Regions from separate parts of the Embleya sp. NPDC050493 genome, predicted to be linked through region 3. Evidence: riboswitches for the same ligand, from Rfam matches in the RefSeq annotation. Region 3 holds a riboswitch; each other region holds the start of a gene.
What was found. A riboswitch is a leader RNA that binds a small molecule or an ion and turns the genes downstream of it on or off. The one in region 3 is predicted to bind thiamine pyrophosphate.

Region 1 (9,699 bases), on a different contig from region 3:
CGCGCAAACCTCCAGGTCGCAGTTGTCGAGCAGCCACAGACCCATCGCCACGAGGCTCACGGCGTGAACCGGCATCAACACGTCTTCGTACCCCGAAGGCTGGACGTCCTGGGGGGTGTCGGCGCCGATCAGCGCGACCTCCCGTTCGTGCAGCCACGGCAGGCAGGATGCGTGCCAGCCCGCCTGCGTGAAACCGCCGGTCTCACCGGCCTCGTGCCGGAAGCGGCCATAGCCGGTCCGCAGGAGTACCGCATCGCCGGAGCGCACCCGCACACCCTGGCGGCGCTCGGCCTCTTCGAGATCGTCGGGAAACACACCCTGCCCCGGTTCCAACCACGGCACATCGCGGACCCTGGCAATGTCCAGCAGGACACCACGCGTGATGATCCCGTTCGCCGCCGCCGTGACGGCCGCCCACGTCGATCCCGTTGCGGCATCGACCAACGCGTGCGGCCGCCCGTTGTACATCGTGCCGTCCCAGAAGATGTGGCACGGCGAGTCGATGTGGGTGAGGGTGTTGCCGTGGAACGTGATGCCGAGCCGCTCGGACGAAAAGCCCCAGCGCCGGTCGTTGCGGAAGGCGGCCACCGGCATGTCCTCGGCACCCGGCATGTCGGCGGCGCACGGGCACGTCGTCGTCGACCGCTCCATGTCCTTCGGTACGGCAACCTCCCACGCGCACGACACGCTCCTGCCGTGGCGCACGGCTCGAGCCGCCGCCAGCCGGACGTCGTCGGTGATGTGGTTCAGAGTGCCGAGCTCGTCGTCGTCGCCCCATCGTCCCCAGTTCGACAGCGTGCCGAAGTACCCGAGCACGTCGTCCTGTGTGGGCATCGGTCGCCCTGCCGTCATCCCGGTTTCAACTCCTCCGGTTACGCGGTTCGAGGCACCAAGGCCGGCTGAAGTGGCATGACACCAACAGGACCGGCCAGGCGCGCCATCGTGGTCCCGCGTGCCGGGTACGCCCATTAATCCGGCTCGTTGCCGCTGCTCTGTGTGCGTGTTTTCGGTTCGGGTACATGCGGTCTGCCCGGATCGCTACCGTGTGTGCAGGTGAGTTCGCCGCATTGTGATCCCCGCATACGCGAACGCCGGGGCCGGCGCGTGGGGATGGACCAACCGGAGATGCCATGCCCGCACGACCGCTCGGAGCCAACTCCAAGCTGGTGACCGCACGACGCACCCTCGGCCTGCACTCCCAGGCCGGTTTCGCCGACGCCTTCGAGGAACATGCCCTCGCGATGGGGATGCGGTTGGCGGTGAGTGTGCGTCAGGTCCGGCGGTGGGAGAGCGCGGATCCGTCGTATCCGACGCCGGATTATCGGCGGGAGCTTCGCGAATCCATCGAGTTCAGCGCGAATCTCGTGGGATCAAGTCCGGTTACACCGGAAATGACGATGGTGTCGAAGTTGCGATCATCAGCTCTGCCTGGGGCATCCGGGACGGCAGAGTACCCCGATCCCCGGTGATATCCGCGGCGCGCCCGGCCCGGATCTCGCTTGTCGACCGACTCCGGCAGCGGTGGCCGGCACCGATCGGAGGCCCGAGCCCGGCCTCCGATCGGAAGGTTCAGGCGGTGTTTTCCCGGGTGAACACGAGGACGATTCGGCGCTGCTCACGGTCCATTTCGGTGATGGATACGTCTACTTGGTCGCCGACTTGGACTGGTGGGCTCGGGGGTTCGGGCAGCGGTACCAAGCCCTCGATGCCGTCTCCGATTTCCACGATCACGCCGAAGGGGAGCAGTGTGGTGACGGCGCCGGTGATGGTGTCCCCGATGTGGTGGGTGTCGGCGTACTGCTGCCAGGGATCGGGTTGGAGTTCCCTGACGGACAGGCTGACCTGTTCCCGATCCCAGTCGATGTAGAGGACCTTTGCGCGGATCTCCCGGCCGATCGGCGCGACCTCGTCGACCGATTCGAAGCGGGTCCAGGACATCTCGGGGACGCGGAGGAAGCCCAGGAGGCCGCCCGGATCACCGGCCAGGTCGACGTGGACGCCGATGTCGTCGAGTCCGGTCGCGACGACGCCGGTGACGATGTCGCCGATCCGCAACGAGGCCATGAACGTGCGGCGTTCGTCGGCCCGCGTGCGATTGCTTCGCCAACGGGCCCGCAGGACGCCGTCGGAGTCGGGTAGGACACCGGCGAGGAGCGGATCCCGATCGGTCGGTTCCAGTGGCACGAGTGCGGCTCGGTGGCCCGGAGCCGAGATGATTTGGTCGCGGCCCGTGGTCTGTTCGGCGATCCGTGCGTCGTAGAACCCGCCGCCCGGGTACTGCTGAACGAGCAGGGCGAGGCACTCCCGGCGCGCGATGGCGGCACGGATCGCGTCGCCCTCCTCGATCAGGTCCGGCCAGGCCGTCAATCGAGCACGAGGGGTCAACTCTGCCCGTACCGCGTCGACTTCCGGCGCGTTGGTGAGGCGGTGCCAGCGGTACGCGTTGCCGACGCGGCGCTCTTCCAACAGGACTCCGCCGTGCGCGGCGACCAGTTCGGTCAGTTCGGTCCAGAAGGCGTCGTCGGCCGCTCGGTCCTCGGCTACTTCGTCGGTGGCCGGGTCGTACGGTGACGCGTCGACCTGGTCTACGAACAGGCCCAGCGCACGTGCCCGAATCTTGGCTTCGTGAAGTGGGTCGGCGCTGCCGAGGTAGACGTCGTGTTCGTACCCGACGTGCATGAAGAACCCGTCGTCGCCTACCAGTCGACACCAGAGGCCGTGACCGAGCAGCATCGCCCGCACCAGGCCGAGAGCGGTGCCGAGTGGAACGAGGGCGCCGTCGTGATAGCCGGTGAGGTTGTACGGGAACAGGCCGTCCAGTCCGTGACCGCCGGGCCCCGAGCGCACGGAGAAGGAATGGAAGCCGTTCTTCATCGGGTTGTCGATCGTGAGCCGGTCGATACCGGCGTCGAGGGCGAAGGTGCCCAGTGCCGCGGAGTATGCGGCTGCGACGGCTTCGCGGCAGTCGTGGCGGATGTGCTTACCGGAGGTCGCGTCGGCCGGGTCGTACGGAGTGATGCGGTACACGGAAGGCGCCATGTCAGCGCCCGGTGCGGCTCGAAGTTGCCCTGAGGGCCGGTCGCGGGTGGGCAGGGGAAATAGTCACCGGCGCAGCGTAGTGGCGTGATCCATCGGTGGCCAGGGCGGCGGGGCGCTGGGCCGTTTGGGGAGGGCATGTCCCCGATCGGGTGGAAATGATCGACAAGTCTGGCGAGTTCGAGGGGCGGGTCAGGAGCATGGGCGTCGCGGCAGTTCGCCGTCGTCGTTTCGATCGTGGAGAACCGATGCACATGCGTACCCTGGCGCTCGGCGCCGCCCTTTCGCTGACCGCCCTCCTGCTCCCGGCGACGAGCGCGAGTGCCGCGCCGGCCGCGCCGCCGTCCTGTAGCGACGGCTCGGTCTGCTTCTGGACCGGCGAAGGATTCCACGGCAGCACGTGGGAGTGGACCTCGCGCAGCGGCTACCGCGATATGCCGCCGGCCTTCCACGACCACGTCGGTTCGTTCGTCTCCGGTACCAGGGCGTGTTTCATCAACTGGAGCCCGGTGCAGAAGCGCGACGTGTTCAACGGCGACTGGCGTTCGCGCTACCTGGGCGACTTCGGTGGCCGGATCGACGGTGTCGGCCCCGGCGCCTGCTGACACCCCTCGGACAGCAACGGCCGGCCCTTCGTCGGGGAGGACCGGCCGTTGCGCGAACTCAGTCGCGGACCGGCACTGTCACCGTGGACGGGTCGTTCGACGGCGACGAGAAGGCGAGTCCGGCGCCGAACGGGTTGTGCTCCAGGTAGAGCGGATCGACCGTGTCGAGCACGACGGCGAGGCGGTGGCCCGCCGGGACGTCGTAGGCCGTCGCATACATGTCGATGTCGACGGGGAACGCCACCCCCGGCGTCTTTCCGTGGAAGGTCAGCGGCGAGTGGGTCACCAACTTGCCGATGCCCAGCGGGCCGACGTCGTACAGGTAGGCGAAGATCGTTCCGCTTTCGTGCGACGCGGTGACGGTGGTGTGCAGCTTCGTCGTACCGCGCACCTTCGTCTGTGTGCCGTAGCGGTCGCTCTGCCACACGCCCGCGAATGCCCTGGGCAGCAGCGGGATCGAGGCGACCGGCGGGACCTGGAGGAACTGGTCGAGGATGCTGGACAGGAAGATCGTGCCGCCGTCCGCCCCGGAGTCGACGTTGGCCAGGACGCGCTGGGTCCCGGTGAGCGCGATGGTGCGGGTCGAGGAGGGCACCGCCGGCCAGCTCGGGTAGCCCTCGTAGCCAGCGTCGCCGGTGCGGGACTTGAGCTGTACTGGCTGCTCCCGGTCGATGCCGTTGTCGACGCCCCGCAGATGGTGGTCGAACCAGCGGGTCGAATCGGCCCACATGTCGTTCGGCAGCCCGAGCAGGCCGCCCGCCTCGGCGGTGGCGTGGTCGCCCGGACGGAATTCGAGTCGCTTGGCGCCGGTCAACTTCCCGTAGAAGTCGGCGTATTGGTTCGGCGGGAAGAGCGAGTCGCCCCAGGCGTTGCCGAGCATGATCGCGGCGCCGTTGGCGTTGATCCGGTCCAGGTAGGTCGCGGGCGAGCGCTTGGCGCCCCACGCGAGCATCTCCGCCTCCTTGGCCAGGTTGCCGGAGAGGAAGTTCTGCAGGATCTCGGTGAGTTCGGCGCTGGGTCGTCCGGTGAGGAAGCCGGCGCCACCCAACAGCGCCGCCGCCTGGGCGTGTTCGGTCCGGCCGCTGTAGATCGAGTCGATCAGGTCGGCCCAGCCGCTCATCGCGACCACGGCTTTGATCCTGGGATCGAACGCGGAGGCGAGCAGGCTGATCCCGGCGCCGTAGGAGACGCCGGCCATGCCTATTCGACCCGGATCGGCGGGTGTGTTGGCGAGCGCCCAGTCGATCACCCTGGACGCGTCGGCGATGTCCTTGGGGCCGGCCGTCTCGATCTCGCCGCCGGACTGCCAGAAGCCGCGCGAGTTGTAGCCGATCACGACGTAGCCCTTGTCCGCGAGCTTTTGCGCGGGGACGACGTACTCGATCTGGGGCATCGCCCAACTGGTCGGCAGTACCACGACCGGGTAGCGGGTGCCGGGGGCGCCGCCGGTGGGCGTGACGACGTTCGCGGCGAGCTTGGTGCCGCCGTCGCCGGGGATGTCGACGAAGCGCAGGGAGGTGCCGGCGGCGGTCTGCACGGCCGCCGCGGGGGTGTGCGTGGGGACGGCGCCGGCCGACGCGGCGGGCCCGAGGGCGGTCCCGGCGAGAATCGCGGCCGAGACGACGGCGACCGCACGAGCGCGTGAGCGCACACGAGCGCCTGGGCGCACCCGAGCGCGTGAGCGCATGCGGAATTGACCCATGAGGGTCTCCTGACGTCATGGTCGGGGCGTGGCCCGACCCGCGAGAAAGCATGGTGAAGCGACGCCCAGGGACGGCGTCTGAAGGTGACTCACGAGTAAGTTACGCGCCGGTAAATCAGGACGGAAGGGCCACGAGGAACTCCGCTTCGCACGGTTTTGACGGCGGCGGGGGTGAACGGTGATGGCGGTGGGGTTCCGTGACGGCGGCGGTGAAGCGGGGCGGTGCGGCGCCGGGCGGAGTGGGGCGGTGCGACGGGGCGACTCGTCGTGATACGGCCGGAGCGGTCCGGGCGCGGCGACGCGGTGCGGGCCGGCGGCTTGGGGTGATTCGGGCGAGGCGGCCCGAGTCGGGGGAGCGGCATCCCTGGGCAGGCGGCGCGGCTCGGTACGACCGGGTGGGTCGGCAGGCGTGGTGATTTCGGTGGGGTGGGAGGAGCCGGGCAAGGTGACGCCGGGATGGTGCGAGCCGGGTAAGGCGACGCCGGGAAGCGGGCGGCAGGGTTCGAGTTCGGCTTCGATCCGGAGGGTCGGCTCGGGCCGGTCGACCAAGTGCTCACGCCCGACTCGTCATGTTTCCGGACATGTTGATTCGGGGCCGGATGGCGCGAGCCGGCACGACGTAGACGCGGCGGCCGACCGGGGCGTGAGCCGGTGGGGAGCCGGTGGGGGAGTCGGGCGCACGGGGGTGGGGAAGTCCCGGCGCGCTCCCGGGGTGATCTTCGGCCGCGATCGCGGTGAGGGGTGCTTCCCACCCCGGTACCGTGGTCCCGGCGAGCGGGCGCTAGCGGGGGTGAGCGTGGAGGACGTCGACGCGGAGACGCGGCGGGCGTGGGAACGGGGCGAGCGCGGGCGGGCACGGTGTGCCGAAGCGCTGGCCGCGGAGTCGACGGACGAGGGTCCGGACGCCGTGCGCGAGTTGTTCGCGGAAGCGATCGAGTTGCTGACGGACGCGCTCGGCGCGCTGGAGGTTGCCGATACACGCTGGCCGGAATTCGCCTATGCGGCGGGTATCGCGTACGCCGCGAGCGCGGCGACCACCGACGGCCGGCCGGCCTGGGATCAGGCGCGGATCTGCTTCCGGCGCGCACATCGGACCGCACCGGCGGACGCCCACCTGTTCCGGGCCGCCGCGCAGGTGGCCTCGGCCCGGGTCGGCCTCGACCCGCGCGGCACGCCGTGGCGCACCCTGCTCGACCCGCCGCCTGCCGCCGAGATCGCCGCCGCACTCGGCCGACTCGGCAGCGACGCGCTGGTGCAACTCGTGCCGGGCGCCGCAGTGTTGACCGATGCCGACGGCACGACGCGGGTGCTCGACCTGCCCGAACTCGACTACGGCCTGGACCTGGCCGGAGGCGACCGGGAGAACTGGGCCGACATGCTCGATGCGCTGGGCGAATGGGTCTGGACCACGGTGATGGAACCGGTACTGACCGCGGTGCCCGGCTCGTTCGGCCGCGCGCCGTCCCTGGTCCTGCTGCCCGCCGGACCGTTCGGCATGGTGCCGTGGCACGCGGCCTGGACACTCGTGGACGGCCGCCGCCGGCATGCGCTCCAGAACGCGCAGATCTCGTACATCGGCGCGCCGCGCCTGCTGTGCGAGGTCGCGGCGCGGCCGGCGAGCGCGCGGGCCCGGCGGTATCCGATCGAGATCGGGCGGGCCGCCGGCGACCCGATCGCGTTCGTGCCGGCCGGCGGTCACGACGAGACCTGGCGGGTGGGCGCCGAGTACCTGGCGGCGGGCACCCACACGGTGGTGTCGACGTTGTGGCCGGTGGACGAGACGACCACCGCGCTGGTGCTGTACATGGCCCACCACTACCTCGACCGTCGTGACCTGCCACCGGCCCAGGCCGTCCGCACGGCGCAGTTGTGGCTGCGCGACCCCAAGCGCGGAATCCCCGCCGCGATGCCGGCCGAACTGGCCGCCCGAGCCCGCGCGATCGCCCCCGACGACATGACCGCCTGGCCGGCATTCACCCACTCGGGCTGGTGAGCCCCCACCCGATCCGGCGAGCCGCACTCACACGAAGCGGCGTCGTCCCCCCACTCGCGGTGGCGCGTCCACGCCCGCTCGTGGTGGTGCGTTCCGGTCGGACCGCGCGCCTCGCCCGCCCGCGGTGGTGCGTCCTGCCTGTGAGTGATCGGGCGCCTCGCGCCGTCGTGGTAGGGCGTTCCGCTCGGATCGCGCGGCTTGCCCGTTCGCGGTGGTGCGTCCTGCCCGTGAGTGATCGGGCGCCTCGCGCCGTCGTGGTGGTGCGTTCCGCTCGGACCGCGTGCCTTACCCGTTCGCGGTGGTGCGTCCTGCCTGTGAGTGATCGGGCGCCTCGCGCCGTCGTGGTGGGGCGTTCCGCTCGGACCGCGTGGCTTGCCCGCTCGCGGTGGTGCATCTCGCCCGTGAGCGATCGGGCGCCATGCCCGCTCGTGGTTATGCGTCCCGCTCGGACCGCGGGCCTCGTCCGCTCGCGGTGGTGCGTCTCGCCTGGAGGTGATCGCGCGTCTCACCGGTCACGGCGGTGCTCGGGCCCGAACGCAACCGCCTGCCTGGCCCATTCGCGGTGGCGCGTCTCGCCCACACCCGACCGCCCACCCCGCCCACGCGTGACGACGGCCTGTTGTCGCCGGGGGAGCGCCCACCTCGCTCACGCGTGACGACGGCCTGTTGTCGCCGGGGGAGCGCCCACCTCGCTCACGCGTGACGACGGCCCGTGGTCGCCGGGGGAGCGCCTACCCTGCTCACGCGTGACGACGGCCCGTCATCGCCGGGGGAGCGCCTCGCGGTCGGGCGCGTGGCGATGGCACGTGACGGCGCCCGGCGATCGCTCGGCGAGCCGTCCCCGGGCTCGTTTTGGCACCCCGCCTTCCCAAGGGGGTCGCGTGGCGCGTACTGTTCGCCACGCCATCGCGGGAGCTCGGACCAACCGGGCTGAGAGGGCGGCATGGGGTGTCGGCGACGAGCCGGCGCGTCCGGGGCCACCGACCGCTTGAACCTGTCCGGGTAATGCCGGCGTAGGGAGAGCAGGTAGAGCCATGTCGGCTCCGGTCATCGACGACGCACGCCCCGAGGTGCCGCACGGCGGCGCCGAGGCGCCCCTGATCCTGGACACCGCACCGCCGCGCACCCTCGGGTTCCGCGACCAGGCGGCGTTCTGGGCCAACCTCGGTGTGAGCCTGCTCGGCTTCTCCGGCGCGCTGTACGTGCTGGCCCCGGCGGGGTATCCGCAACTGTCGATGGTCGCCGCGATCGTCGCGGCCGTCGGCGGCACGCTGATCGGCACCCTCATGGTCGCGGTCGCCGGCATCCCCGGTGCGCGCAGCGGTGCGCCCGCGATGACCGTGCTGCGTGGCCTGTTCGGCACGAAGATCTCGTACGTGCCGACGGTGTTCAACATCGTCCAGTGCATCGGCTGGGGCACCTTCGAGCTGTTGGTGATCTCGATCGGCATCGAGGCGATGACCGACGGTGACGGCCCGCACTGGCTGTACATCGTCGCCGCCGGCACGGTCACCACGGCGATGACGCTGCGCCCGCTGGGCATGCTGCGGATCCTGCGCCGCTACGTGACGGTCGCGGTGGGCATCGCGATGCTCTACTTCTCGGTCCAGCTGTGGCGCGAGGGCCTGCCGCCGATGACCGAGGGTTCGTGGTCCGGGTTCTTCCCGGCGATGGACGCGGCGCTCGCGGTCGCGGTCTCCTGGGTGCCGCTCGCGTCCGACTACACCCGCCACTCGCGCGGTACCAAGCCCGCGTTCTGGGCCGCGCTGAGCGGATTCTCGATCACCAGCATCTGGTGCTACCTGCTCGGTCTGGTCGCCCTCGCCCAGGTGGGCGGCGACCCGGACAAGATCTTCGACTCGTTCCTGGGTGTCACCGCCGGCTGGGTCTTCTTCGCCGTCCTGGTCGTGCGCGAGGTGGACCAGAGCTTCGCCAACGTCTACAGCACCGCGATGTCCATCCAGAACCTCGCGCCGCGCGTGGACCGCCGGGTGTTGTGCCTGGGTGTGGGTGCGCTGGTCACCGCGTTCGCGCTGATGGTGAACGACTTCGACACCTACGCGAGCTTCCTGTCGCTGATCGGCTCGATCTTCATCCCGCTGCTGGGCGTGCTCGCGGTGGACCTGTTCGTCGGGCGCGGGCGGGCCGGCTGGGACCTGGGCGACCACGCGCCGGCCCGCTGGGTGATGATCGCGCCGTGGGCGCTGGGCTTTTGCATGTACCAGCTGATCAACCCGGGTTCGGTCGAGTGGTGGGCGACGTTCTGGGGCCACATCCAGGACGCGCTGCACATCCACGCGCAGGCGTGGACCTCGGCCTCGCTGTTCTCGTTCGCGCTCGCGGGCGCGACCGCGTACCTCGCG
Region 2 (9,699 bases), on a different contig from region 3:
GCATCCGGCAGGTCCTTCCCGCTTGAGCCGTGGGGGGAATGTCGGATTGTGTCGGTAAGGAGTTGGTCACATGAAGGTTTTTCGGCTCGACGATCTGGACGCGGAGCGCGCGTTCGAACAGGGCGCGTACCTGAAGTTCCTCAGTGAACGGAACTTCTCGATGGGTCTGTACGCGCTGGAACCGGGCGAGAGCGACACCCAGAAGCCGCACGGCCAGGACGAGGCGTACGTGGTGATCAGCGGTCGGGCCACGCTCACCGTCGGCGAGGAGTCCACCGCCGTGGCGCGCGGCAGCGTCGTGTACGTACCGGCGCAGGTGCCGCACCGCTTCCATCGGATCACCGAGCCGCTGCGGGTCCTGGTGTTCTTCTCGCCGCCGGAGGGCTGAGCGGCAGGACCGGCCGCACCGAGGCGGGCGCGCGTGGGGCCGGGCGCGGGCCGCGTGGGCTGGGCGGTGGGCGGTCCGGACCCGTGTACGACAATCGGACCTTGGGATCCAGCGATCGGGTCTCGGGATCCGACGATCGGGAGTACATCTGATGGCGCTGCGCGACGAACTCTGGGCTGCGATCGAGGACGTCTACGCGGCGATCCTGGACCACCCGTTCATCCACGGGCTGACCGACGGCACGTTGCCGCGCGAGGCATTCCGGCACTACGTCGTGCAGGACTCGCACTACCTGCGCGACTACGCCAAGGCGCTCGCGGTGTGCGCGGCCAAGGCGCCGGACGAGGCGACGACCGTGCAGTTCGCGGGTGACGCGGCCGGTGCGATCGCCGCCGAGCGTTCGCTGCACGAGGGCTTCATGGTCGACTTCGGCAGCTCGGTGGCCGACGCCACCGCGACCGAACCGGTGCTGCCGAGCACCCGGGCGTACGTCAGCTACCTGCTTGCCACGGTGCACAACGGCTCGTTCGCCGAAGGGGTGGCGGCGGTGCTGCCCTGCTACTGGATCTACGCCCGAGTGGGCGACGCACTGCTGGCCAAGGGCTCGCCCGACGAGCTGTACGGACGCTGGATCGCCACCTACGGCGCCGAGGAGTTCCAGGCGACGGTGCGCGCGGTGCTCGATCTGGTGGACCGGATCGGCGAGGACCTCTCGGCGAGCGAACGGGCGCGGATGATCGAGCACTTCACCACCACGGCACGCTACGAGTGGATGTTCTGGGACGCCGCGTGGCGCGGCGAGCGCTGGCCGGTCTGACGGGTCCGGGCGACCGGGATCGTTCCCGGGCGGACCGGAACCGGTGCGCCCGGGTACGACGTGTCCTCCCGGGGAATGTGCTCCCCGGGCGTGCACGTCTCGCGGGAGTTCGCGTGACTGGGGGTTGGACGATGGAGACATGGCCGCGGTGGGCGCGTATCGGCGTACCGGTGCTCGTGCTGGTGTTGCTGTGCTGGTTGCTGATCTGGCTGTTCTCGGCCTTCCTGATGCTCATCGTCAAAGGCGTCGTCGGGCTGTGCGTCACGGTCGGCATGGTCGTGCTCGCGCGCACCGCGGTGGTCGGCCGGGGGCCGCGCGACCCGCTCGGCTGAATCCGGCGCTGGTCGTGCGGGCGGTGGTGTGCCAGGGTGGGGGCGCACCACACGGAGATACACGGGAGCTCGGGGCACCGGGCTGAGAGGGCGCTGAGGCCGCGCCGACCGCAGAACCTGACCGGGTAATGCCGGCGTAGGGAGCCTTCCATGACCTCGCACGACACCTCGCTGCCCGCTGCCCCGTCGGCCGATCCGGCCGCCGCGCGGACGGTCACCAGCGGACCGATTTCCCCCGCCCACCACCGCGGCTACGTCGCCGGATCGCGCGAGGACCTGCGCGTTCCGGTCCGCACGGTGCATCTGACCAACGGCGAGACGGTTCGCCTGTACGACACCTCGGGCCCGTACACCGACCCCGCCTTCGAGGTGGACGTGCGGCGCGGCCTGCCCGCGCTGCGCGAGGCCTGGATCGAGGAGCGCGGCGACACCGCCCGCTACGACGGCCGGATCGGCGCACTGACGCCGGCCGGGTTCGCGGTGCCCGGGGCGGGGGCCCGACCCAGGCGGGCGTCCGGATCCGAGGCGGTGACCCAACTCGCCTACGCGCGACGCGGGCTGGTCACCCCGGAGATGGAGTTCGTGGCGATCCGCGAGGGCTTGACGCCCGAGCTGGTGCGGGACGAGATCGCCGCCGGTCGGGCGGTGTTGCCCGCGAACATCAACCACCCCGAGATCGAGCCGATGGTGATCGGCAAGAACTTCCTGGTCAAGGTCAACGCGAACATCGGCAACTCGGCCGTGTCCTCCTCGATCGAGGAGGAGACCGACAAGCTGGTGTGGGCGATCCGCTGGGGCGCGGACACCGTGATGGACCTGTCCACCGGCAAGGACATCCACACCACCCGCGAGTGGATCGTGCGCAATTCGCCGGTCCCGATCGGCACGGTGCCGCTCTACCAGGCACTGGAGAAGGTGAACGGCAAGCCCGAGGAACTCACCTGGGAGCTGTACCGGGACACCGTGATCGAGCAGTGCGAGCAGGGTGTGGACTACATGACGGTGCATGCCGGCGTGCTGCTGCGCTATGTGCCGCTGACCGCCCGGCGCAAGACCGGCATCGTCTCGCGCGGCGGCTCGATCATGGCCGCCTGGTGCCTGGCGCACCATCGGGAGAACTTCCTCTACACGCACTTCGCCGAGCTGACCGAGATCCTGCGCGCGTACGACGTGACCTACTCGCTCGGCGACGGACTGCGTCCGGGCTCGATCGCGGATGCCAACGACGCGGCGCAGTTCGCCGAGTTGGAGACGCTGGGCGAACTGGGCCGGATCTCCCGGTCGATGGACGTGCAGGTGATGATCGAGGGCCCGGGCCATGTGCCGATGCACAAGATCAAGGAGAACGTCGACCTCCAGCAACGCATCTGCGACGAGGCGCCGTTCTACACGCTCGGCCCGCTGACCACGGACGTCGCGCCCGGCTACGACCACATCACGTCGGCGATCGGCGCGGCGATGATCGGCATGTGGGGCACCGCGATGTTGTGCTACGTGACGCCGAAGGAGCACCTGGGCCTGCCCGACCGGGACGACGTCAAGGCGGGCGTGATCGCCTACCGGATCGCGGCCCACGCGGCGGACCTGGCCAAGGGCCACCCGGGCGCCCAGGCGTGGGACGACGCGCTCTCCGATGCCCGCTTCGAATTCCGTTGGCAGGACCAGTTCGACCTGGCGATGGACCCGGACACCGCGCGGGCCTACCACGACGCGACGCTCCCGGCGGAGCCGGCCAAGACGGCCCACTTCTGCTCGATGTGTGGGCCGAAGTTCTGTTCGATGCGCATCTCGCACGACATCCGGGCGGAGCACGGCGACGGGGCGGCTGCCGTGGCGGCGGAGGCGGATGTCGAGGCCGGGATGCGGGCCAAGTCGGCGGAGTTCGCCGCCGCGGGCAACCGGGTCTACCTGCCACTGGCCGACTGAGGTTCGGGTACGGGACGACGTCTCGGGGACCGGGCGGTTCCCGGGACGTCGTCAGGCCGGTCCGGGCGGGTCGCCCGCGCCGGCGACGATGACGCCGTGTTCGTAGGCGAAGACCACCGCCTGGGCTCGGTCGCGCAGGCCCAGTTTGGCGAACATGCTGCCCACGTGGCTCTTCACGGTTGCCTCGGTGACCACCAGGTGGGCGGCGATCTCGCTGTTGGAGAGGCCGCGGGCGACCAGGAACAGGGCCTCGCGTTCGCGCGGGGTCAGGGCCGTCAGGAGCGCCGGCGGCGGCCGGAGCGGTTCGGTACGGGCGGCGAAGTTCTCGATCAGGCGCCGGGTGATCGAGGGCGAGAGCAGCGCCTCGCCGGCGTGCACCACGTGGATCGCCTCCAGCAGGCGGGCCCGCGAGGCGTCCTTGAGCAGGAATCCCGCGGCGCCCGCCCGCAGCGCGCCGAAGACGTATTCGTCCAGGTCGAACGTGGTGAGGATGAGCACGCGCGGGGGCGGCGAGATGCCCTCCGCGTGCACTCGGGCGGTGGCCTCGACGCCGTCCATGCGTGGCATCCGGATGTCCATCAGGATCACGTCCGGACGCAGGCGGGCGGCCAGTTCGACCGCCTCGTCGCCGTCCTCGGCCTCGCCGACGACGACGAGGTCGTCCTGGGTCTGGAGGAACAGGCGCAGGCCGGTGCGGATCAGCTCCTGGTCGTCGGCGATCAGCAGGCGGATGCTCCGGGCGCTCATTTCGGGTCCTCCAGGGGAAGCCGGGCGGTGACCCGGAACCCGCCGTCCGGTCCGGGACGGGCCGCCAACTCGCCGCCGAGGACGCCGATCCGCTCGCGCATGCCGACGATGCCGTGGCCGCCCGAGGTGGGCTCGGGCACCTTTTCGCCGTCGTTGGCGACCGTGATGTGCAGGTGGGTACGGCCGAAGTCCAGGGTCACCGCGACGTGGGTGGGTCGGGCGTGCTTGAGCACGTTGGTCAGTGCCTCCTCGACGATGCGGTACACCGACAACTCCACGCCGCCGGCGAGCGGCCGGGAGGTGCCGGTGACCTCCAGGTGCGCCGGCAGCCCGGCCTCACGGTACGAGGCGACCAGCGAGGGCAGTTGGGCCAGCGAGGGTTGTGGCCGCATCCGTACCCCCTGGTCCGTCTCGCGCAGCAGCAACAACATCCGGCGCAACTCGACCAGGCTCTGCTCGGCGTTGGTCTCGACCCGCTCCAGCGTGTCGTCGGCCACCTCGGGTGTGGTGCGCAGCACGTCGCGGGCGCCGCGTACGCCCACCAGCGTCACGGTGACCGAGTGGGCGATGATGTCGTGCAGTTCGCGGGCGATCGCGGCGCGCTCGCGCTGGGCCACGATGACCGAGAGCTGCTCGTGCTCGCGCTCCAAGTGGGCGGTGCGTTCCTCCAGGGCGGCGGTGTAGCGGCGCCGGGTCTGGGCGTAGCTGCCCAGGGCCCACGCGATGACGGTGACGGGGAACGAGACGATGTCCGCCACCATCAGGAACACCGCCGTCGGCACGAGGGCGGCCACCGACACCCGTCGCTCGCGCAGTTCGGCGACGGTGAACAGGGCCGCCAATGCCGGTGCGCCGCCGGGGTTGCCGCCGGTTGCCGCGAGCAGCGCCTCGACTGCGCAGACGGCCGGCAGCACGGCGAGTGGTGCGTGCCGTCGGGCGAGCAGGAGCGCGCCGGTGCACACGACGAGTACGACGAGGTGCGGCCGAACGGGTGTCGCGTCGTCGAAGGTCAGACCGAGTTCGACGATGGTCGTCACCACCGCGACGATGGCGTCGAACAATGCCGAGCGGCGCGGGTGGATCCACCGGCGCGCCGCTCGGACGGCTCGGTATATCGCGTTCACGCCAGGTCGCGCCGACGTTCGCCGGCGACGGCGGCGATGACGAACACGATCGCCCAGGCGGACAGCACCACCGCGGCGGCACCCGGCGACGACGTCGTGTGATGGGTCGAGCGGGACAGCACGCCGGCGGCTCCGAGCGGGGTGTGGTTCGCTGCGGATTCGGCGACGCCGGCGACCAGCGGAAGCACCGCGAAGTTCACCAGCAGCACCACGACCACCCCCACGACCGGACTGCGTACCATCGCGCCGACGGCGGCACCCATGATCGCAGAGAGCACGAAGGCGGCCAGGTTGCCGGTCGCGACCGAGGTGACCTGGCCGGGGGTGAGGTCGGCTCCCGGATGGTCGCCGAGCAGCGGCACGGCGAGTCCGACCGATACGGCGACCAGGAGTGCGCCGATCAGCAGGCCGGTCAGCGCGTAGGCGCCGATCCTGGCGAGCAGGAGTGTGCCGCGGTCGCGCCGGGCCACCAGCGCGGACGGGGCGGCGGTGCGGTGGCGATACTCGCCGGCCACGCCCACGATTCCCCACAACATCAACAGGACCGGCAGGCCGGACAGGGCCTCCTCCTTCTCGCCCACCTCGTCCAGCCGGCCCGATGCGACGGCGACGATGATGACGTTGAGCACGGTGTAGGCGACTCCGCCGACGACGAACGCGTGGATCGAGCGGGTGGTGAGGGTCTTGAGCAACTCGCCTCGCACCAGGCGGCTCATGCGTTTCGGCCTTCCGTCAGGTCGAGGAACACGTCCTCCAGGGACGCGGTCCGCGAGGTGATCTCCTCCAGCGGGATGTGTTCGCGCAGGGCCAGGCGGGCGACCTCCGCGGCCGGGAGTCCCTCGATCCACAGACCGCCGTCCGCGGCTGCGGGCCGGATCCGCCCGCCGGCGCTTTCGACAAGGGTCGAGAGCCGCTCGGGCTCGGGGGTCCGTACCGACAGGGCGCCCTGTTCGAGATCTCCGATCGGGCCGGTGTGGACCAGTCGGCCCTTGTCGATCACGACGACGTCGTCGACCGTTTGTGCGGCCTCGCCGAGCATGTGGCTGGAGAGCAGGGTGGTACGGCCGCGTGCGGCGCGTTCGCGCAGCAGCGTGCGCAGGTGGCGGATGGCCTGGGGGTCCAGGCCGTTCACCGGTTCGTCCAGGATGAGGATCTCCGGATCGCCCAGCAACGCGCCCGCCAGCCCGAGGCGTTGGCGCATGCCCAGCGAGTACTTGCCGACCCGCCGACCGGCGGCCTGCTCCAGTCCGACGGTCTCCAGCACCTCGTCGACCCGGGCGGCCGGCAGCCCGGCCAGGAGCGCCAACGCCCGGAGATGGGCGCGGCCGGTGCGACCGGGATGGGCCCCACACGGCTCGATGTGCACCCCCAGCACTCGGGCGTCGCAGGGCACCGGGCCGCCCCGGAAGGACACGTGACCGGCGGTGGGCCGGGCCAGCCCGACGATGACCTTCAACACGGTCGTCTTGCCGGCTCCGTTGGGGCCGAGGAACCCGGTCACCACGCCCGCCCGCACGGTGAAGGAGAGCCGATCGACCACGGTCGTCCGCCCGTAACGCTTGGTCAGCTCGTGAACCGCAATCGCTGCGGTGTTCGATGGCGCGGAAGTCATGCCGCAAGCATCGGCGCCGCCGATCTCGCGGTCTTCAACCGAAGGATCAAACCCGACTTGCCACTTGCGGAGGAGCCGGGAGCCGAGAAGCCGATCGAGGCCAGGCCATCAAGTAATCGTGGTCCCGGGTTGCCTCAGGTTTTCGTACGCCGCTCTGAGGCTCGCGGCTTCCGGCAGGCGGCGGCTCTCGACCGCCTTCACGACTTCGAGGGCTCGCCAATGGCTGGAGGGCACGACGCGCTGGGATCCGATTGCCCGTTCAGCCGTCCCACACGCCTCGTCGAGGTGGTCGCGGGCGAGCAGGATCAGGGCCAGATCGAGATGTGCCACGGCCGCTCGGCGGGTCAATCTCGCGCCGGGAGCGGGGGCGAGCCGAGCGATCACCTCTCGGGCGTAGTCCTCGGCGGCCGGATCCCCCAACCAGGAGAGTGTGGTCGCGGTATACGACGTCGATTTGTCGGGGTCGTAGTGGTAGTGATGCTCCGGGCGGTTCGTCGCAGGCAGGCGCGATACGTAGCGGTGCACTCGCGCTATCGAGTCGTAGGTTTCCCGCGACCGGCCCAGTCGGGCATATGCCCTTCCCTCTTGGGCGGTTGCCTGGATGGCCACCGAACTCCCTTTTGGAGCAAGCCGTCGAGCCGCACCGGAAAGTGCCAGCGATCGCGCGTAGTCCCCCTGCACGAGGGATCTCCACGCGTCGGTCTCATGGCACCACGCCTCGAGTTCGGGCCGGTCGGCTTGTTTCGCCAGACCCACCGCAGTTCTCAGGCCGGCCGTCGCCGCACCCTGTCGACCGAGATCGATCTGCAGCGTCGCCCCCATCAGGGCGAGTCGCCCTCCGACGGTCACGAACCGCCGATGCTCGGCCAGTGTCTTCCGGGCGTCGAAGAGTTGCGTCGTGTAGGACAGAAAGCGACGCGTCCGGGCGAGGAGGTCGCGCGGGGGGACCTTGGAGTAGTCGACGGCCAAGGTGTCGAAGGCGTTTTCCAAACGGATCAGGGTCTCGTTTCCTACATCGCTCGCCGCAGCACGTCGGCCCAACTCCAGGGAATCCATTTCGTCGTCGATCGACGGGATTTCCACCGAGTGGGCAGCCGAAACGGGCGTCGGCGTTTCACCGTGCACGGCATCGCAGCGCGATTCCCACTCCCGTGGCGCGATGCCGACCATGAGTCCCGGCACACGCAGGGCGTCGGAGATCCGACGGACCTTCTCGACGGTGGTGATACGCCCTTCGCCTCGGGCGAGTGTGCCGACTCGGTCGGGCTTGATGTCGCAGGCGTCGGCGATCTTTTGGTAGCTGATCCCGCCGTACTTGCGGGCCAGCCGGAAGACGGTGCCGAAGTCGTGATCACGCAGGGCTTGGCGCACGTCGTCGCGGTCGAGCACCCGGCGCGGTAGCGCGGCCGGTGATACGTCACGTGTCACGACCGGCTACCCCCTGGTCCATGCCTCGTCACACTATGTCGCGAGTCTACCCATCGCAGGTACGCCTTCATGGGCTGATGACGGACATCTCGGCCGGCCATGCTCGGTGTATGGCTGGAACACAAACAGGACGAACGGGTCGACGGCACGTGGTCAGGCGGGTGGCGCCGGCGAAGGAAGAGCGAGACGTCGTTTCGGAGGCGTGGTCGAAGGCGGATGGGCGGGTGAGTCCGGGGGAGCGGTGGTTGGGGGCCGTGCTCCGGGGGCCGGGGTGGGAGCCGGTGTGGGTTCGGCAGCGGGCGTGGGAGTCGCATCCGGCGGCCGTGCGGGAAGTGCGGGCGCTGACGTGGGCCGCCATGGCGGATCGGAACCTGCTCGAACTGACCGACGAGGCGATGTTGTGCGCGTCGGAGTTGGCGACCAATGCCGTCGTGCACGCGATGATGCCTGATCGGCATGTGGACTGGTGGTGGCGGACGTTCACGGTGCGGCTGTCGTTTTGGCCCAAGCGGGCGATGGCCATCGAGGTGCGGGATGCCGACCCCCGTCTGCCGGTGGTGCCGGGGCCGGGGGTGTTGCGACCCTCGCCGGCCGAACCGGAGCGGATCGGGGGCTCGTTGCGGGGCTTGCGGATGGTCGAGGCGGTGTCGGACCTCGTTGCGTGAGGGCCGGTCGCCACGGGCGGCAAGACCGTCTGGTGCCGCTTCGACCTGGTACCTCGTGGATTGGCAAGGCCGTTCACGATGACCGGAAACCGATAGCCGAAGGTCCGATGAAGCCGCAACCCCCGGCTGGCCCCGACAACCTCGGCCGCAGCCGGCCCCCATGTCCCCGGGGCCGGCTGCGGAAGATGCGGCGCGGTCAGTTCTCCGCGTCCTTGGCGAGGCGAAGCTCCGGTTCCGGGGTCGGGTCGACCTCGACTTCGATGCGGACGGACTCCTTGGGTGCGATGTCGGCCGCGGGCTTGGCGCCGTTGGTGTTGGCGTTGCCGCCTGCCAGGAGTTGGCGGGCGATGCCCAACCCCGTGCCGCCCATGGTCAGGGCCTTGGCGAACAGGTCGCCCATGCCGTCGCCGCCGTTGAGCAGGACCATGTGGTCCACGTTGCCGAAGGCCTCGGCGCCGGCCCGGACGATCTCCGGCCAGTTCTCGGCGAGTTGCTGGGCGACGACCGCCTCCTGGTTCTCCGCCAGGGCCGCCGCCCGGGCGGCGATCGCGGCCGCCTCGGCGAGGCCCTTGGCCTTGGCCGCCTCGGCCTGGGCCTTGCCGGTCGCCAGGGTGGCCTCGGCCGCGGCCAGCCCGCGCACCTTGGTCGCCTCCGCGTCGG
Region 3 (9,699 bases):
CGCTGGTGGAGAAGGTGGCCGCGGCCGGCGCCCAGCCGGTGTGGGTCTCCGACCCGATGCACGGCAACACGTTCGAGGCGTCCAGCGGGCACAAGACCCGCCGCTTCGACGACGTTCTGGACGAGGTCAAGGGCTTCTTCGAGGTGCACCGCGCGCTCGGCACCCACCCGGGCGGCATCCACGTCGAGCTCACCGGCGACGACGTCACCGAGTGCGTGGGCGGCGGCGACGAGATCTTCGTCGACGACCTGCATCAGCGCTACGAGACGGCGTGCGACCCGCGGCTCAACCGCAGCCAGTCGCTCGACCTCGCGTTCCTGGTCGCGGAGATGTACCGGAAGAGCTGACCCGGCGTCGGCCCCGATCGCCGAAGGGCGGACCCTGCCCGGGTCCGCCCTTCGGCGCGTCTGGAATGCTGCCGATATGACCTTCACCGACCTGCGCAGCGACACCGTCACCAAGCCCGGCCCCGCGATGCGCGCGGCGATGGCGAACGCCGAGGTCGGCGACGACGTGTACGCCGAGGATCCGACCGTGCGGGCGCTGGAGGAGTACGTCGCCGACCTGTTCGGGCACTCGTTCGCGCTGTTCGCGCCGACCGGGGTGATGGCCAATCAGCTCGCCGTGCGGCTGTCCGTGCCGGCGGGTGGTGAGCTGGTCCTGGACGCCGACGCGCACATCGTCGCGCACGAGGACGCCGCGGCGGCCTGGCACGGCGGCATCCAGACCCGGACCACGCTCAGCCCGCGCGGCCTGTTGGAGGTCGCCGACCTGGCCCGACTGATCAGGGCGGACAACCCGTACACCGTGGGCACGCGGATGGTGGCGGTCGAACAGACGCACAACCGGGGCGGCGGCTCGGTCTACCCGCTGGAGCAGCTCACCGCGATTCGCGACCTGGTGCACGGGCACGACGTGCCGCTGCACTGCGACGGCGCGCGGATCTGGAACGCGCACGTGGCCACCGGTACGCCGCTGCGGGCCTACGGCGCGCTGTTCGACACGCTCGGCGTGTGTCTGTCCAAGGGCCTGGGGGCGCCGGCCGGCTCGGTGGTGCTGCTGCCCGCCGAGTACGAGGCCGAGGCGCGCCGGATGCGGCACCGGATGGGCGGCGGGCTGCGCCAGGCGGGCATCCTGGCGGCGGGCGGGCTGTACGCGCTGGAGCACCACGTCGAGCGGCTGGCCGAGGACCACGAGCACGCGCGGAAGTTGGCCGACCTGCTGCGCGACGCGGGCTTCGCGGTGGTCGACCCGGAGACCAACATCGTGCTGGTCGAGCTGGGCGAGGGGCAGCCGGACGCGGCCACGGTGGTGGAGCGCTGCCGGGCGGAGGGGGTGCTGGTGTCGGCCTTCGGGCCTCGGCTGATCCGGCTGGTCACCCACATGGATGTGGACGCGGCCGGGTGCGTGCGCGCGGCGACGGCGATCGCACAGGCGGCGAAGGGCTGAGGGAAGGGACGAGCGAGGGGCCGATCGCGCGGCGGAGGTCGATCGGCGACGGCCGGCGGTGGGCTCGGTCCCGAAGCTCAGGCGGCGCTGTGCCGGCGCAGCGGGATGACGTTGTCCGGCACGGCCGAGGCCGCGACGGCGGCGGTGACCGTGGGCATCGGCAGGGCGACCGGCTCGGCGGCGACAGGGGTGCCGGCGCACGCGGTCGCGCAGGTCTCGGTCTCGGCGCACGACTCGCGACGCCGGCGGCGCGACTCGTCGCGCGGCAACATCGCGGTGATGCTCTTGACGCAGCGCCCGCAGTCGGTGCCGGCGCCGCCGCAGGACTGGGCTATCTCACGCATCGTGCGCGCGCCATCGGCTATCCGGTCGTTCACCTGTTTGTCGGTGACACCGAAACACATGCAGACGTACACGGAGATTTCCCCCCAGCGGCGAGGCTACTTAGGTAAGGGTAACCTCAGCGCTCGCCGGGGGGAATACCGGGTGATCGGTGACACAATCCGGTCGGTTGTCCGGGTCCGGGCCGCGGTGTCCGCAGCGTTCGGCCGGGTCCGTCCCGGGGGGTGTCCCGAGCCGCCGGTCAGCTCTCGTTCGGCTGCTTGAGCAGGCCCGCGATGTAGAGCTGCTCGCCGACCTCGGAGAGCAGGGCGAGCTGCGTCTCCAGGTAGTCGACGTGCTCTTCCTCGTCGGCCAGGATCTCCTCGAAGATGTTGGCCGACGTCACGTCGCCCTTCTCGCGCATCAACGGGATGCCGCGCCGCAGCCGCTCGACGGCCTCCATCTCGACCGCCAGGTCGGCGCGGAACATCTCCTCCAGGTTCTGGCCGATCCGCAGCGCGTTCAGCCGCTGATAGTTCGGCAGGCCCTCCAGCATCAGGATGCGGTCGGTCAGCCGCTCCGCGTGCTTCATCTCGTCGATGGATTCGTGGCGGGTCCAGGCCGCGAGCTTGATGTAGCCGCGGTGCTCCTGCATCTTCGCGTGCAGGAAGTATTGGTTGATCGCGGTGAGCTCCGCCGTGAGCTGTTCGTTCAGGAGCTCGATGATCTGCGGGTCACTGTGCATCGCGACGCACCTTCCGATGTGGGTGGGACACAGGGGAACTCCGAGCGCGCATGAGGCAGGAGTTTTCCCACGAATCCTGTCACTTTTGGTAGCGCTTCCGCCACGAAGGGCAGCCTTGCCTTGCAATGTCGAACATGTCCCGTCCCGCCGCCGACCTTCTCGCTCGGCGGCACGGGGAACACGCACGGTGACCGCCGGCGGTCGTGGGCGCGACAGGGGCGGTCGTGAGTCGGCCGGAGCGTCTGGGACCATGTGAGGTATGGGGCATACGGAAGCGGCACAAGGTGGGACCGAGGCTCCGGACCGCGATCCGCGACTTCCGCCGGGCCAGCGCATCCAGCGCGGATGGCCCGTGCTGCACTATGGACCGGTCCCGCGGTTCAAGCCCGAGATATGGGACTTTCGCGTCTTCGGCGCGACCGCCTCGGGGGACAAGCACTGCTGGAACTACGACGAGTTCTCGGCGTTGCCGCACGACACCGTGATCGCCGACTTCCACTGCGTGACCAAGTTCAGCATGCTCGGCAACGAGTGGAGCGGGCTGACCATAGCCAAGCTGGTGGAGATCGCCCCGCCCGCCCCCGAGGTCACCCACGCGATGGTGTGGGCGGAGTACGGCTTCAGTTCGAATCTGCGGATGTTCGACTTCACGAACGATCAGACCATCCTGGCCACCCACCACAACGGCGAGCCGCTGACCGCCGAGCACGGGTTCCCGGTCCGGTTGATCGTGCCGCACCTGTACGCCTGGAAGGGCCCCAAATGGGTGCGCGGGATCGAGTACATGGTGGCCGACAAGCGCGGCTTCTGGGAGGAGCGGGGCTACCACAACATCGGTGACCCGTGGCAGGAGCAGCGCTACTCGTACCAGGAGGAGAGCGGCGAGGGGCCGGCGCTGACCTGAGCCGCCGCCCCGGACACCCCGCCCCCGGCACGTACGAAGGCCCCAACCCGAGCGAATCGGAGTGGGGCCTTCGCAGGTGCCGCGCCGGAGGGGAACCCCCGACTAGAAGTTCGAGATGAACACCTCGCTGTTGCGCTTGACCATCGAGCCCGCCGGCGGGTCCTGCTTGCCGACGTTGGCCGGGATCAGCGGGATCATCCGGTTGTTCACCCGCAGTCCGGCGGCCTGCAGCGCGCGGCCCGCGTCGTCCGGGTTCATCCCGGTCACCGGCGGGACCTGGACCAGGTCCGGGCCCTTGGACAGCACCACGGTGATCTTGGTGCCGAAGGGCACGGTCGTGTTGGGGCCCGGGGTGGACGACATGATCCGGCCGGGCGGCACGGTGTCCGAGAACTGCGGGGTGGGATCCGCCTCGACGGTCACCCCGGTCGCGGGCAGGAACCTGGCCTTGGCCTCGTTGATCTCCAGCCCGGTCAGGTCCGGCACCACGGTGTCCGGGCCTCGGCTGACCACGAGGGAGACCACGCTGTCCCGCTGGAGCTGCTCGCCGACGGCGGGTTGGCTGCTCACCACGGTTCCGGGCGGCTTGGGGCTCGCCACCCGCGTCTCCGTGCCCGGCTTCAACGCCGCGTCGGACAGCGCCTTCTTGGCGTCCTCCAGCTTGAGGTTCACCAGCGCGGGCACCACGTGCCGCTCGGGACCCTTGGACAGCTTGACCTTCACCGTCGAGCCGCTGAGCACGTTCTTGCCGGGAGCCGGGTCGGTGGACATGACCGAGCCCTTGGCGATCGTCTCGCTGAACTCCCCGTCACCGACGTAGGAGACCTTGAGGTCGGCCGCCTTGAGCCGCTTCTCCGCCTCGGCCTTGGTCATGTTCAGTACGCCGGGCACGTCGGAGTAGCGGCCCGAGCCGTACCACCACGCGCCGCCACCGATCGCGGCGGCGACCAGCAGCACGACGGCGAGCACGATCATCCCGCGCGAGGGCCCGCGTCGGCGCCGCCGGCCCGGCAACCCGGGCTGCTGCGGATAGCCGCCGCCGGTGGAGCCCGCCGAAGGTGCCTCGGCGGCCGGCGCGTACTCGTGGTGCTCCGCCGGATAGGCGTCCTGGTACACCCCGCCGCCGTAGCGCGCCTGTTCGTCCTCGGTCGAGTCCACGCTCAGCCCCAGCGGCGCCAGGTGCGGCGGCAGCAGGACCTCGCCGGCCCGGAACACGCTCGTGGCGTTGTCGTGGATCGGCTCGGGCGGCGGCGGCAGTCGCAGCGCCGCGCCGAAGTCCAGCTCCGCATCCGGCATCGCGTGCCGGGTCCGACGGACCAGGGTGAGCAGTGTCTCGGCGTCGTTCGGCCGGTGCTCCGGGTCGCGCACGGTGGCCGCGCGCACCAGCGTGTCCAGCGAGTGCGACAGACCCGGCACCGCGAGCGAGGGCGGCGGCACGTCCGCGTGCACGTGCTTGTAGATCACCTCGACCGCGGTCGCACCGTGATGCGGCTGCCGGCCGGTGAGCATCTCGTAGAGCACCACGCCCGCCGCGTACACGTCCGAGCGTGGCGTGGACTCGCCGCGCTCGACCTGTTCGGGGGCGAGGTAGGCGACCGTACCGACCAGGACCTTGCCGGTCGCGGCGGTGGCGGTCGTGGTGGTCGCGCGGGCGAGACCGAAGTCGCCGAGCTTGATCCCGCCGTCGTCGGAGATCAGCACGTTCTCCGGCTTGACGTCACGGTGCACGAAGCCCGCCCGGTGCGCGGCGGAGAGCGCGGCCAGCATCGGCTCCAACACCCCGAACGCCTCGCGCGGGGTCATGTTGCCCAGATCCTGGAGCAGCTCGCGCAGCGTGCGGCCCTCGACGTACTCCATCGCCAGGTACGCGACGGAGCCGTCGGTGCCCTGGTCGAAGACGTTGACCACGTTGGGATGCGACAACCGCGCCGCGGCCTTCGCCTCCAGGATGAAGCGGCGGGTGAACTCGGGATCCTGGGCGAGCCCGGCATGCATCACCTTGAGGGCGACGGTGCGGTCGAGTCGGGTGTCGAGAGCCCGGTACACCGTGGCCATGCCACCCGCGGCAACTCGGGCATCGACCCGGTATCGACCGTCGAGCAGCCGCCCGACGAGCGGATCGTTCAAGGTCGTGTCCATGTTCTGGAGTGTAGGGTCCACTGCTTTGTGGACGCCGACGGTCTTCCCCACGGTTCCCCGCCGGCCGGCCTGTGTGCGGCTCAGAAGGCGGGGTGCTCGGGGCCGGCCTCCAGCATGCCGGCCATCGGTGACGACGCGTGCGCGTAGTGGCGCATCGGGATCCGCCCGGCGCGGTAGGCCAGCCGCCCGCCGTCCACCGCGTGCCGCATCGCCTCGGCCATCAACCGCGGCGACTGCGCGCGGGTGACCGCCGTCGCCAGCATCACCGCATCGCAGCCCAGCTCCATCGCCAGCGCCGCGTCGGAGGCGGTGCCCAGACCCGCGTCCAGCACCACCGGGACCTCGGCCTGCTCGGTGATCAGCCGGATGTTGTGCGGGTTGCGGATGCCCAGGCCCGACCCGATCGGCGAACCGAGCGGCATCACCGCCGCGCAGCCCACCTGTTCGAGTCGGCGGGCGAGCACCGGGTCGTCGTTGGTGTAGGCCAGCACCCGGAAGCCGTCGTCGACCAGCCGTTCGGCGGCGTCCACGAGCTCGACCCCGTCGGGCAACAACGTGCGTTCGTCGGCCACCACTTCGAGCTTGATCCAGTCGGTCTCCAGCGCCTCGCGGGCCAACCGTGCGGTCAGCACCGCCTCGCCCGACGTGAAGCACCCGGCGGTGTTCGGCAACACCCGGATGCCCAATCGGCGCAGCACGTCCAGCACCGAGCCGGCGGTCCCCGGGTCCACCCGGCGCATCGCCACCGTGGTGATCTCGGTGCCCGACGCGATCAGCGCCTGCTCCAGGATCTCCAGGCTCGGCGCGCCGCCGGTCCCGGTGATCAGCCGCGAGGTGAAGCACTCGCCGGCGATCACCAGCTTGTCGTCGGCCATGCCCTCAACCTCCTTGGACGGCGGTCAGCACCTCGACGCGGCTGCCCGCGTCGAGCACGGTCTCGGCCCACGCCCCGCGCGGCACCACCGACTCGTCCACCGCGACCGCGACGCCCTTGGCGGCGGTGGTCAGCGTGGCCACCAGTTCGGCGACGGTGGTACCGGTCGCGACCCGGCGCCGGTCGCCGTTGACGGAGACCTCGATGTCGTTCATGCCATCACCTTCCGGGCGGTGGTCGCGAACCGGTCGGGCCCGAAGGGCGCGACGAGTTCGGGGGTGGTGCCCTGCGCGAGGATCTCGGCGACGGCGTCGGCGGTGATCGGGGTGAGCAGGATGCCGTGCCGGTAGTGGCCGGTCGCCACCACCAGGCCGGGCAGCGCCGAGCGACCCAGGATCGGCGCGTTGTCCGGGCTGCCGGGGCGCAGCCCGGCGAGCGTCTCCACCAGGGGCAGTTCTGTGATGCCGGGGACGAGTTCGTGGGCGTCGCGCAGGAGTTCGTACACGCCGCCCGCGGTCACCTCGGTGTCGTGGCCGAGTTCGTGCTCGGTCGCACCGATCACCAGTTCGCCGTCCGCCCGCGGGACCAGGTACATGCTGCCGCCCTTGACCACGCCCCGGACGTTGCGGGACAGCAGTGGCAGCAGCGCCGGCGGCACCTTCAGCCGCAGGATCTCACCCTTGACCGGCCGCACCGGCGGGACCACCTCGGGCGGCAGGCCCGGGATCAGCGCCGAGCGGCAGCCCGCCGCGAGCAACACCTGATCGGCGATCAGGTCGCGTCCGCCGGCCGTTCGCACGCCGTACGCGCGCTCGGCGGCGACCAGGACGCGTTCGACGCTTTCGCGCACGAAGACGACGCCGGCCCGCGCGCAGGCCGCGAGCAGCGCCGCGACCAGTCGGCGGTTGTCGATCTGGTGGTCGTCCTCGACGTGCAGGCCGCCGGTGATCGCCGGGGACAACATCGGTTCGAGCCGACGGCACTCGCGGCTGGTCAGCCAGGACGACTGCAGGCCCAGCCGCTGCTGATAGGCGTGCAGGTCCTTGAGCACGGCCCGGTCGTCCGCGTCCAGGGCGACCGCGATCGTGCCGCAGGCGCGGTAGCCCGAGGGCAGGTCCGCGGCCTCGGCCAGTTCGGCGGCGAACTCGGGGTAGCGCCGGGCCGATTCGATGCTCAGCCGGAGCAGGCTCTCCTCGCCGTACTGGAGTTCGGAGACGGGGGTGAGCATGCCGGCCGCGGCGTGCGAGGCACCCCTGCCCGGGGCCGGGTCGACGACGGTGACGGCGAGGCCGTACCGGGTGCGCGCACGCCACGCGACGGACAGTCCGACGACGCCCGCGCCGACCACGACGACGTCGGTGGGGTGCTCGGACATGGTGGGGCTCGACATGGTGAGGGGAACTCCCTTCGCCGGTATGACCCGGATCAGGTTCGGACGGTCGGGGGCTCGCAGCCCCCCTCTCAGCCCGGTCTCACCGGGCTCCCGTGACCTCTCCACACTACGACACCGGTTTCGGGCGCCCGGGAGTGCCCGAGTGTGCCCCGACGATGTCCTTGACTGAGTCAAGACCCTGCTCGTCGGCGGTGCCGGCCCGCGTCATAGGGTGCCCTGCATGGACAACGTGCTCGTCGTGGGTGCCGGCATGGCCGGCCTGCAAACCGTGGTGGCGCTGCGGGACCAGGGGTACACCGGTCGCGTCACCCTGCTCGGGGCCGAGGCGCACGCGCCGTACGACCGCCCGCCGCTGTCGAAGGAGGTGCTCGGCGGCAAGACCGACGACACGTCCTTCGAGGCGGACTGGGCCGCGCTGGAGACCGACGTGCTGTTCGGCCGGACCGCGACCGGACTGCGCCCGGGCGCGGTCGACACCGACGCCGGGCCGATCGCCTTCGACCGCCTGGTGATCGCGACCGGCTCGCGGGTGCTGAACCTGCCGGGCGCGGCCGAGGTCCCCGGCGTGCACGTGCTGCGCACCATCGACGACGCCCGCGCACTGCGCGCCGCACTCGTGCCCGGCGCCCACGTGGTGATCGTCGGCGCGGGCTGGATCGGCGCCGAGGTGGCCACCGCCGCGGCCGCCGCCGGTTGCCCGACCACCGTGGTCGAGGCCCTGCACACCCCCCTCGCCGGGCCCTTCCCGGACGCCATCGGCGAGCGGATCGTGCGGTGGTACGCCGAGGCGGGCGTGGAACTGCTGCTGGACGCGAGGGTGGACCGCCTGGAGGCGGGCGCGGTGCACCTGACCGACGGCCGCCGACTGCGCGCCGACGCGATCGTGGTCGGCATCGGGGTGCGCCCGGCCACCGAGTGGCTGGCCGACTCCGGCGTGGTCCGCAACGAGCGCGGCTTCGTCGAGGTGGACGACCACCTGGCCACCTCGATGCCCGGGGTGTACGCCGTCGGCGACTGCGTGGACTTCCCCTCCGCCCGGTACGACATCCGGATGAACGTCGAACACTGGGACAACGCGCTCCAGGCGCCGCGCGTGCTGGTGACCAACCTGCTCGGCGGCGACCAGGTGTACGACCCGGTCCCCTACTTCTGGTCCGACCAGTTCGGCCGCATGGTCCAGTACGTCGGCCGGCACGGCGCGAGCGACGAACTGGTCTTCCGGGGCGCGGGCGAGGACGGCAAGTGGACCGCGGGCTGGTTCGCCGGCGACCGGCTGGTGGCGCTGCTCGCCGTCGCCCGACCGCGCGACCTGGCCCAGGGCCGCAAGCTCGTGCAACTGGGCACCCCGGTGGACCGGGAGCGGTTCGCCGACCCGGAGAACCCGCTCAAGTCGGTCGCGCTGTGACGGCCCGGCGCCCGCCCGACCGCCGGGCGCCGGCGGTCGGGACCGGGCGCGGAACCTAAACTTGGCCGGGTGAGCGAGATCGACGCCAAAACAGAAGCCCTCGTCCCCGCCTGGGTGACACTCCCCGACATCGCCGAGATCCTCGGCGTGGACATCCTGAAGGTCCGCCAGCAGCTCAAGGAGCGCAAGTTCCTGGCCGTGCGCCGCGGCGAGCACCGGGCCCTCCAGGTGCCCGCCGACTTCTTCCAGGACGGCAACATCGTCAAGGGCCTGGTCGGCACGCTGACCCTGCTCGCGGACTCGGGCTTCACCGACGAGGAGGCGCTGGAGTGGCTGTTCACTCCGGACGACACGCTCCCGGGCACGCCGGTGCAGGCACTGCAGGAGAACCGGATGACCGAGGTGCGTCGCCGCGCCCAGGCCCTGGCGATCTGAGGCCGCGCGGATGACGAGCCGTCAGGAACGGTTG

Region 1: it holds a riboswitch for thiamine pyrophosphate, as region 3 does, so the genes downstream of both, ACIBM5_RS23660 (purine-cytosine permease family protein) here and thiO (glycine oxidase ThiO) in region 3, are expected to answer to the same signal.
Region 2: it holds a riboswitch for thiamine pyrophosphate, as region 3 does, so the genes downstream of both, thiC (phosphomethylpyrimidine synthase ThiC) here and thiO (glycine oxidase ThiO) in region 3, are expected to answer to the same signal.

What each region holds. Positions count from the first base shown of each region.
Region 1 covers NZ_JBITHP010000012.1:131,561-141,259, forward strand. The annotation lists gene ACIBM5_RS23630 (cyclase family protein) at 1-969, opposite strand, end outside; gene ACIBM5_RS23635 (hypothetical protein) at 1,131-1,469, shown strand; gene ACIBM5_RS23640 (S1 RNA-binding domain-containing protein) at 1,570-3,039, opposite strand; gene ACIBM5_RS23645 (peptidase inhibitor family I36 protein) at 3,285-3,641, shown strand; gene ACIBM5_RS23650 (CocE/NonD family hydrolase) at 3,700-5,343, opposite strand; gene ACIBM5_RS23655 (CHAT domain-containing protein) at 6,134-7,336, shown strand; TPP riboswitch at 8,235-8,375, shown strand; gene ACIBM5_RS23660 (purine-cytosine permease family protein) at 8,371-9,699, shown strand, end outside.
Region 2 covers NZ_JBITHP010000009.1:73,144-82,842, reverse strand. The annotation lists gene ACIBM5_RS19410 (cupin domain-containing protein) at 71-388, shown strand; gene tenA (thiaminase II) at 540-1,205, shown strand; gene ACIBM5_RS19400 (hypothetical protein) at 1,337-1,537, shown strand; TPP riboswitch at 1,589-1,697, shown strand; gene thiC (phosphomethylpyrimidine synthase ThiC) at 1,688-3,463, shown strand; gene ACIBM5_RS19390 (response regulator) at 3,515-4,210, opposite strand; gene ACIBM5_RS19385 (sensor histidine kinase) at 4,207-5,247, opposite strand; gene ACIBM5_RS19380 (ABC transporter permease) at 5,331-6,050, opposite strand; gene ACIBM5_RS19375 (ABC transporter ATP-binding protein) at 6,047-6,946, opposite strand; gene ACIBM5_RS19370 (transcriptional regulator) at 7,055-8,335, opposite strand; gene ACIBM5_RS19365 (ATP-binding protein) at 8,731-9,039, shown strand; gene ACIBM5_RS19360 (flotillin family protein) at 9,236-9,699, opposite strand, start outside.
Region 3 covers NZ_JBITHP010000002.1:611,118-620,816, forward strand. The annotation lists gene ACIBM5_RS05945 (class II 3-deoxy-7-phosphoheptulonate synthase) at 1-347, shown strand, start outside; gene ACIBM5_RS05950 (threonine aldolase family protein) at 424-1,449, shown strand; gene ACIBM5_RS05955 (bacterioferritin-associated ferredoxin) at 1,527-1,853, opposite strand; gene bfr (bacterioferritin) at 2,033-2,515, opposite strand; gene ACIBM5_RS05965 (sulfite oxidase-like oxidoreductase) at 2,775-3,419, shown strand; gene pknB (Stk1 family PASTA domain-containing Ser/Thr kinase) at 3,522-5,558, opposite strand; gene ACIBM5_RS05975 (thiazole synthase) at 5,639-6,433, opposite strand; gene thiS (sulfur carrier protein ThiS) at 6,438-6,647, opposite strand; gene thiO (glycine oxidase ThiO) at 6,644-7,807, opposite strand; TPP riboswitch at 7,818-7,929, opposite strand; gene ACIBM5_RS05990 (NAD(P)/FAD-dependent oxidoreductase) at 8,046-9,230, shown strand; gene ACIBM5_RS05995 (Rv2175c family DNA-binding protein) at 9,300-9,665, shown strand; gene thiE (thiamine phosphate synthase) at 9,676-9,699, shown strand, end outside.